3 regions of the Pradoshia sp. Z6_59 genome follow, and region 2 is predicted to be linked to each of the others. Evidence: predicted binding sites of a transcription regulator. Region 2 holds the regulator's gene; each other region holds the start of a gene.
The links. Region 2 encodes Rex, which represses fermentation and respiration genes when NADH is low (regulators of the CRP and FNR family bind a similar motif). Its sites were predicted from a motif close to TTGTGAAATATTTCACAA; they were not measured.
Positions count from the first base shown of each region.

Region 1: the regulator Rex is predicted to act here: its motif matches at 1,418-1,435, upstream of AC4D4B_RS08115 (formate/nitrite transporter family protein).
Region 3: the regulator Rex is predicted to act here: its motif matches at 1,094-1,111, upstream of qoxA (cytochrome aa3 quinol oxidase subunit II).

Region 1 covers NZ_JBZCPP010000006.1:45,526-48,745, reverse strand. The annotation lists gene AC4D4B_RS08120 (AAA family ATPase) at 1-451, shown strand, start outside; gene AC4D4B_RS08115 (formate/nitrite transporter family protein) at 507-1,343, opposite strand; gene AC4D4B_RS08110 (peptide chain release factor 3) at 1,945-3,220, shown strand, end outside.
Region 2 covers NZ_JBZCPP010000017.1:70,631-73,850, reverse strand. The annotation lists gene AC4D4B_RS15570 (ABC-F family ATP-binding cassette domain-containing protein) at 1-242, opposite strand, end outside; gene AC4D4B_RS15565 (redox-sensing transcriptional repressor Rex) at 884-1,543, shown strand; gene AC4D4B_RS15560 (YdiK family protein) at 1,580-1,792, opposite strand; gene AC4D4B_RS15555 (CPBP family intramembrane glutamic endopeptidase) at 1,789-2,520, opposite strand; gene groES (co-chaperone GroES) at 2,821-3,105, shown strand; gene groL (chaperonin GroEL) at 3,163-3,220, shown strand, end outside.
Region 3 covers NZ_JBZCPP010000015.1:30,479-33,698, forward strand. The annotation lists gene AC4D4B_RS14530 (cation diffusion facilitator family transporter) at 1-200, shown strand, start outside; gene AC4D4B_RS14535 (methyltransferase domain-containing protein) at 332-922, opposite strand; gene qoxA (cytochrome aa3 quinol oxidase subunit II) at 1,331-2,263, shown strand; gene qoxB (cytochrome aa3 quinol oxidase subunit I) at 2,297-3,220, shown strand, end outside.

The DNA.
Region 1 (3,220 bases), on a different contig from region 2:
TGAATATTTCCGTTCCGAAAATCAAAATCCGATTTTAACAAAAGCATCAAAACTGTTTGCGAAATTAACGCTGAACTCCTTTGAAGGGTTAACTGTTGATTATAATGAAAAGGATGAAGAAGTGCTGCTGGGACTAAGAAATAACGAGAAAATTGGAATAGACGCGATGAGTGATGGAACAAAAGATCAATTGTATTTATCCTTAAGAGTTGCAAGCATAGAAAAATATTGTGAGGAAAATGAACCTATTCCATTTATTGTTGATGATATTCTTGTTCACTTTGATAATGAACGATCAAAAATTACGTTATCCATTTTAAAAGAATTATCGAAAAAAACCCAAGTTATCTTTTTCACTCATCATTTTCATTTACTGGATTTATTGGAGGAAACATTGGAGCATAAGCAGTATCAATTGATTCACCTTCATAAAGAGGCCGTCACGAACTGAAATTAAAAGAAGACCGATTTTATGGATCGGTCTTCTTTTTTCTTGGTTCACTTTATTATTTTACATTTTCTTTTTTAGTGATTTCAGAGATTTTATTCATATTGTCCTCTAATTGAAGCTGTGTGCTTGATTTACTTAGGAATTGATATAACATACCTACGAAAATCGCTCCACCGACAATATTCCCTAAAGTAACAGGAACCAAATTGTAGATGGCATTTCCGATTGTAATGGTATCAGGATGCGGTGATACTAGTGCAATTGAGAATAATGATAAGTTCGCAATGCTATGTTCAAAGCCTGATGAGAAGAATAAAAACACGACTGCAATCATCATTGCCATTTTAGCTCCGTCACCTTTTACTTGGCTAGGCAGGTAACAAGCTAAACAAACAAGCCAGTTACAAAGGATTCCTTTAAAGAATAAAGCTGTAACAGATCCATGCATTTTATAAGAAACAATTTCGTGCATTAAATGCTCGTTTGGAATATGGCTGAATATGCCTGTAAGATAAAATAAAATGGCAAAGAAGATTGCCCCAACAGCATTGCCAAGATAACAAGCGCCCCAATTTCGGCCTAAATCTCTAAGTGTTACCTCATTACGCATATAAGCGACAGTGAAATAAGCGGTATTACCGGTAAATAGCTCTGCCCCACCGTAAATAATAAGTATTAATGCGATACCAAAGAAAAGTGCCGGGAATAGGTATGCAAAAGGTGAGTCGGCTACCCTGAAATATTCTCCTGTTCTAAAGCAGGTAATGATTACAAACCCTACAAATATTCCTGCCATCATCGCTCTTAAGAAATAATGAAGAGGAAAATGGTCTAACAGCCTTTTCTTTTTCTTTGCAAGGGCAACTAAATACTGTAATCCTTGTTCTTCCATGATGTTAAATTCCTCCTATGCTGAAAAACGTCCATTAAATAAACTACTATGACTTCTCTAATTAATCAATAAGCTTGTGAAATTATTCACTTTTCTGATAGCCTCTTTTATTCAAATAAGGTAAACTTGCGTAAATCTTGTGATTATCTTCCACCGAATACGGGTAAGGTAGGTATAAGGATGGTGATTATCTTGAAAAGTAAAATTTTAAAAAGGGTTATTGCTGCAGCTGCACCCCTAGTGATTAGCTATATTACAAAAAAATTAACCAATAAGAAAAAAGTAGCTTAAAGGACGGGCATTAATGCTCGTTTTTTTTTATGTTAACTTACTTTTCCCCAAAGAAAGGTGAAATACTTAAACGTACACTAATTGACTGTAATTAACTACATATGAGAAAATATGACTGTTTGATTAAAACTTATGGTTCGCCTATTCACATATTATTTTTTTACATGGTATATTTGATAAGATGTATTTTGATTTTAATAAGAAGTGTTAAAAAATTATTTCCTTTTTACAACATCAAAGTATTATTGGAGATGTAGATCCAAGTTGAATAGATTTAAGAAGTTTTACAATATATAAAAGGATGGCTCACATGACTAATTTAAAAGAACAGATAGAATCAAGAAGAACCTTTGCTATTATTTCTCACCCTGACGCAGGTAAAACGACGTTAACAGAAAAATTGCTCTTATTTGGTGGTGCAATCCGTGACGCTGGTACTGTAAAAGGGCGTAAAACCGGTAAATATGCAACAAGTGACTGGATGGAAATTGAGAAGCAGCGTGGAATATCCGTAACATCCAGTGTTATGCAGTTTGACTATAATGGGACTCGTGTGAATATCCTCGACACACCTGGACACCAAGATTTCAGTGAAGATACGTACCGTACTTTAATGGCTGTTGATAGCGCAGTTATGATTATTGATGCTGCCAAAGGGATTGAAGCACAAACACTGAAATTATTTAAGGTTTGTCGCATGAGAGGAATTCCTATTTTCACATTTATTAATAAAATGGATCGCCAAGGTAAATTGCCGCTTGAGCTGTTGGCTGAGTTGGAGGAAGTGCTTGGTATAGAATCCTATCCAATGAACTGGCCAATTGGGATGGGGAAAGACTTCTTCGGTATTTATGACCGTTATTATAATCGAATTGAAATGTTTAAAGCTGAAGGTGAAGAGCGATACTTGAAATTGAATGAAGAGGGCGAAGTAGAAGATGAAAATCACTCTATTGTTGAGTCTCCTCTTTATGAGCAAACATTGGAAGAAGTGTTATTGTTAAATGAAGCAGGCAATGAATTTTCGCGTGAAAAAGTCCGTAATGGTGAATTAATTCCTGTATTCTTTGGAAGCGCCCTTACTAATTTTGGCGTTCAGACATTTTTGGATACGTATTTAGAGTTTGCGCCAAAGCCTCAGCCAAGACCATCATCTGTGGGACCGGTTGAACCTGTTCAGGATACTTTTTCAGGGTTTATCTTTAAAATCCAAGCAAATATGAATCCAATGCACCGTGACCGAATTGCCTTTTTCCGTATTTGCTCAGGTAAGTTTGAACGTGGTATGACTGTTCAACTAAGCCGAACAGGAAAGCCTATGAAACTTAATAATTCAACACAATTTCTTGCAGAGGAAAGAAACAATATAGCTGAAGCGGTAGCAGGAGATATTATCGGATTATATGATACAGGAACCTATCAGATTGGTGATACGCTAACTTCAGGAAAAGAAGCATTTTCTTTCGAACGTCTGCCACAATTTACACCTGAAATGTTTGTACGTGTTAGCGCTAAAAATGTATTGAAGCAAAAGCATTTTCATAAAGGTATTAATCAGCTTGTACAGGAAGGTGCGATTCAATTAT
Region 2 (3,220 bases):
CGGTCGGATTGAAGACCGGTATTTTGAGCCAAATATCCAATCGAAACATCTTTTGGCTTATAGATCTCCCCACTGTCATGTGAAAGGTGACCGGCAATAATCTTAAGGAGGGTAGATTTACCTGCACCGTTTCTGCCAACAAGTGCAATACGGTCTTTCGTTTGAACTTCGAGCTTAATAGTAGATAAAATTGCTTCAGCTCCATAATATTTAGAAACATTATTAACTTGTAAAATAATCATATTCTCACCTCAAGAAGTACATACCTTAAGTGTAGCCTACTCTTGATAAGCACTGCAACTTAATAGAAAATTTGTGAATACTCACACAAAAATTACCAAAAATGATAGAAATATTATAGAATAGGAATAGGAGAATAAAGTTTCGGTAAATTTACGTACTTTATTAACCAAGGGAGGATCCCATATGATTGATATCGTAGAAGTAAACTGGAAACAAACAGAACTTCTATTGCATAGTCTTAGTATTATGCTTGAATATAAAATTAACGATATGTAACGAATTATCGATAAAAACGGCATATTGCACATAGCTCCGGAAGTTGGAATTATGGCAGCAAAGAAAACTTCTGATATAATTTCTATGTGGTACTCTGGCAGTGTAAGGATTAGATATTGATTTTATATGGAAAAAAGCTGAAAATATGAATAGATTAATTATTCGTGCAATCGGTAAAAACGAGAGTAAGCACCAACAGCTGTTTAAGCTGCTTTATTAACCGAATATGTTATGTACAAATCAATGGTTATTAGGAAACAATTTTTTATTGAAAAACTGGGGGTAAAACCAGTCCAGATTGTCAAAGGCAGTTTTGATATATGGAGTAACGATTGACTAAGAAAGAATAGGGAGAAGGGAATTAATTTTGCAGGAAAATACTAAAATACCGCAGGCTACAGCCAAACGACTTCCATTATATTATCGTTTTATACAAAATCTACACGCGTCAGGAAAACTACGAGTTTCCTCCGCAGAGCTAAGTGAAGCTGTTAAAGTAGATTCAGCTACTATACGAAGAGATTTCTCATACTTTGGAGCTTTAGGTAAAAAAGGGTATGGTTACAATGTTAATTATCTATTATCCTTCTTTAGGAAGACTCTCGATCAAGATGAGATTACAAAGGTAGCTCTAATTGGAGTCGGTAATCTTGGTACAGCTTTCTTAAATTATAATTTTATGAAAAATAATAATACAAAGATTGAAATGGCGTTTGATGTTTCCCCTGAAAAAGTAGGAACCCTTATAGGGGATGTTCCGCTCTATCATATGGATGAACTGGAGAAAAAACTTGAAAAGCAAGATATTAGTGTAGCCATTTTAACAGTTCCATCACAGGTTGCCCAATCTATTACAGATCGTTTAGTGGCTGCGAACATTAAGGCTATTTTAAACTTTACGCCGGCCCGTCTGAATGTGCCGGACAGTATTCGTGTCCATCATATTGACCTTGCAGTCGAATTGCAATCATTAGTATATTTTCTTAAACATTATCCATCTGGAAATACGGAAGAAACAGAATAAAAAATCTCGAAGGATTTCCCTCCGAGATTTTTTTTCTTATTCTTTTGGTTTTTCATTTTTCATTTTCTTAATTTGTTTATGAATCATCATCAAGCGGATTCCTGAACCAACATCAAGTGTAGCCAGTATGATCAGGAAATAGGTAAAGAAATCCCAACCGCTGCGTGATACATTTTGAACAGCGAAAAAGATAAAAATAGCACCTAAAATTAAGTAAGTTGTTGCCATATACAACGGTGAACGTCTCATAACAAACCTCCGATAAAGCTTTGAACTTTATTAAGCTCTTCCATATGTTTTAATATATCATCTTTATAAAGCGATTGTACGATTACAACTAGTGTATTCATAGTAATATGGGCAAAAATAGGAACTAGGATTCTCTTTGTTTTAACATATAAATAAGCAAATGTGAATCCCATTGCTGTATAAAGCAGGATATGTACAAATTCCATGTGAGCAACAGCAAAAATTAGTGAACTAATTAACGCGCTCAGGAAAAAATTCAATCGCTTGTGTAATGAACCAAAGATAATTTTCCTAAAGACAATCTCTTCTAAAAATGGCCCAAGTACAGAACTGACTACCATAACAAGCGGTACTGCTTCTATGAGACCCAATATATTCTGCGTATTTTCAGACCCGGTAGGAATACCAATAATTCGTTCGACATTACCAGCAACAGATTGTGAAAACAAGGCAAGAAATACTCCGCCAATTGCCCAGCTGATAGAAGCTCCCACACTTGCCTGATCGCTTAAGCTTCTATTGTTTTTTTCATGTCTCAAAAGGAATAGAGTAATGATTGAAGCCAAAATGAAACTTATAACAATCCAATACCCTGCGGCCAATACTTCTATTCGTTCCGTGGGGATATCCATATTCGATAAGAAAACTAGCATAATTGGGATACCAAGAATAGAAGAAAATTGCATGGCAATATAGGTAATGAGAATTGACCAGTAATATTTTTTCAAATAGAAAAACTCCCTTAATCTTTTATATAGATATTAGATTGCGTATATCTTTAATTTTAACCGTTTTTACCTCATAGTTACAATTGCAAAACATTTTCCTTCTCTTCATCTACCAAACTGAAATTAAAAGGATATTTAGACCTTATTTGGGTAAGATAAATAAATGGTGATAAAATTTAAAAATTTTAACTTATATTACTTGCAAATCAGTGTGTCTTTATTTAAACTATAAATTGTGTTAGCACTCAACGATGATGAGTGCTAATAAAAATGGAGATAACTTTAAGGAGGTAGTTTTACTTGTTAAAGCCACTAGGAGATCGCGTTGTGATTGAACTTGTCGCACAAGAGGAAAAAACTGCAAGCGGCATCGTGTTACCAGACACTGCCAAAGAAAAACCATCTGAAGGCAAAATTGTAGCGGTAGGAACAGGCCGTGTCCTTGAGAATGGTGAGCGAGTAGGATTGGAAGTATCTGAAGGCGATCATATTATCTTCTCTAAATACTCAGGTACAGAAATTAAATACGAAGGTAAAGAATACTTAATTTTACGTGAAAGCGACATTTTGGCCGTTATTGCTTAACGAAAATGTCGATTAAAAAATAAGACATAACAAAAAATTCGAGGAGGTAATTTACGTATGGCAAAAGATATTAAATTTAGTGAAGAAGCTCGCCGCGCTATGTTGCGTGGGGTAG
Region 3 (3,220 bases), on a different contig from region 2:
GGATTAAAAAAATTATGGGACGAAATTATGGAAATAATGAAGTCATCGATATCATTATTTTGGTAGACAACACGTTAAATATTAAAGAAGCCCATGATATTGCAACTCTTGTAGAAAAAGATTTAATGAAGGATCATGGAGTATATCATGTCCATGTTCATGTAGAACCATTTGACGAAAAAAAGCCAGGTTCAACTTAATGATAAGTATCCGGCTGTTGCCCTACTGAGCTACAAATTGGTTGTTTATATTACTGAATCTACCACTCCTCCATACACCTTCTGATATCCTATACGAAAAAAGGCATTCCAATTGGAACGCCTTTTTCTATTTAATAAGCTAGCCGATAGATCAGTATTCTCTCAAACGGATTCGTTTCATTTAGAACAATCTCTTTGTGTAGTTCAAACACGGATTGATTTTCAAGAAAATATATATAATCCTCAGACGGATAATATAATATCAGGTGTACCTCACGATATGTTTCTTCAACGGATAACAGGATGTTCGTTAGAACCTGGCGGAAAATTTGTATTGTAAAAGGATTAAAGAAATAAAACCTATTATCAGTTGGTCGAATCTCAAACTCCTCTGCCAGACAACAGTGAAATTGAATTCGCTCTTTCCCCTTGTAAGTATAGTTCTTGAGATTTTCCTTAGCTTCATTAATAAATTGTTCATTCATTTCTACCCCACTTACAAATGCCCCTGTTTTGTAATGAAGAAAGAAATTTAGTCTCCCCTTTCCGCATCCAAAGTCGACCATATGATCATCACTATTAATATCATACTCATCCAATAATCTTTGTAAAATCCAATATGGAGTCGGTTCATACCGGTGATAATGCAAAGAATTATAAAATCCAGTTTGATTACCGACTGTTTTTATATGTAATAACTCATCATAATCCTTTTCTTTCATTGTATAACTCCGTTTCACTTATCTAGATTATTCATAAGTTTAAGCCTTTTTGATACTGATCGAAAGCCTTTTTCTATATAATAGTCGTTTGCAGATTTCACATCCTAGTATTCACATAAAAATGCTACTTTAAAGTGCCGATTTTACAATAAATTCTAAGAATATAATTAATTGTTAATTTGTTCACAACTTTGTCAAAATTAAAGATTTCCATGTCTTCTTTTAGTTTCATATATTTGTAATTTTTAAATTCAGTTATTATATTGAAAATCAGGGGCTATGGAAAAAGGAAGAATTATGCCTAAATAGCAGCAAGCAAGGGAAATTATAACTATCAAGGTGTGCAGATTTACATGAATTTCCCTTACATAGCTTAAATTTACTTATTACATTAGGAAGGGGAAAAATATGAATAAAAAATGGGCACTTTTGGGTTCCATGATGGCGTCTATTCTTATGTTAGCGGGATGTGACTGGGTAGTATTCGACACAAATGGTCCTGTTGCAAAAACACAATCCAATGCCATTCTTTTCTCAATGGCTTTAATGGCAGCTGTTGTGCTTGTAGTATATGTACTTTTTATCGTTATTTTATATAAATACCGAGCATCCAAAGCTCCAAAAGATTACGAGCCTCCACATATGGAAGGCAGCAAAGCGCTTGAAATAACATGGACAGTCATACCAATTATTATTGTAGCCGTTTTAGCTGTAGTCACAGTTAAAACTACATTTGAAGTAGAAGGAAAGCCAAAAGGCTATGAAGATCAAAAACCATTGGTTATCTACGCAGCTTCTTCAAACTGGAAATGGCATTTCAGTTATCCAGAGCAAGGTATTGAAACGGTTAACTATGTAAACATTCCAACTAATAGAGTTGTAGAATTCCGTCTATATTCTTACGGACCAATTACAAGCTTCTGGATTCCGCAGCTTGGCGGTCAGAAATACGCCATGAGTGACATGGTAACAAAATTAAACTTTGTAGCTGAAGCACCAGCTTCCATGATGGGAAGAAATGCAAACTTCAGTGGTGAAGGCTACGCTCATATGGATTTTGAAGCACTGTCTATGACTCCAGATGATTTCGAGGAATGGGTTAATGATGTGAAAGCAAATGAAGGTAAGTTAACAGAAGAAAAATTTGAAAAACTGCTTGATACAGCACACGTCGGCAGACAATCATATTCTTCTACTCACTTGGATTTCAGCCCTCCACCGGAAGGACATCATCATGGTTCTGACCCATCTCCATCAAACGAGAGCGATGAAGCAGACAACACGTTTGATGAAGATACAGAAAAAGGTAATTCCGAGCACGAAGATCATTCAAATCATTAAAATTAAAGCTTTCATAAGAAAGGAGTTACAACCTTGGATTGGGATAAATTTATAGTACATGGTGGCCCGTTAATCTATGGCGCAATGGTAAGTATTGTTGCCGTATCGATGGCTATCGTTATCGGCCTGACTTATTTTAAGAAATGGCGCTGGCTTAAAGATGAATGGCTTACCACTGTTGATCATAAACGTATTGGGGTTATGTATATTCTCTGTGCTTTAGTTATGTTATTCCGCGGCGGTGTTGATGGTTTATTAATGCGTGGCCAGTTGGCTAAGCCTGAAAACGGACTGCTTGATGCACAGCATTATAACGAAATCTTTACAACGCATGGCGTGGTTATGATTTTATTTATGGCAATGCCATTTATCATTGGATTAATGAATATTGTTGTGCCTCTTCAAATTGGGGCGCGTGACGTTGCTTTCCCTTATTTAAATGCTATCAGCTTCTGGTTATTCTTTGCCGGAGCCATGCTATTTAATATCTCGTTCGTTATTGGTGGATCACCGGATGCCGGATGGTCAGCCTACTTCCCGCTAGCAGGCATAGAATTCAGCCCAACTGTAGGAAATAACTACTACAGTATTGCGATTCAGATTGCCGGTATTGGGACGCTGCTAACGGGTGTTAATTTTATCGTTACAATTTTAAAAATGAGAGCACCTGGTATGACTCTATGGAAAATGCCAATGTTCACATGGTCTATTTTAATCACTAGCATCATTATCGTTTTTGCTTTCCCTGTTTTAACAGTAGCTCTTGCCTTAATGATGTTTGACCGTTTGTTTGGTACACAATTTTTCACTATGCAAGATGGCGGAATGGATATGCTTTGGGCTAACCTGTTCTGGGTATGGGGCCATCCTGAAGTATATATCGTTATTCTTCCTGCCTTTGGTATATTCAGTGAGGTTATTTCAACATTCGCAAGAAAAAATCTGTATGGATACAAA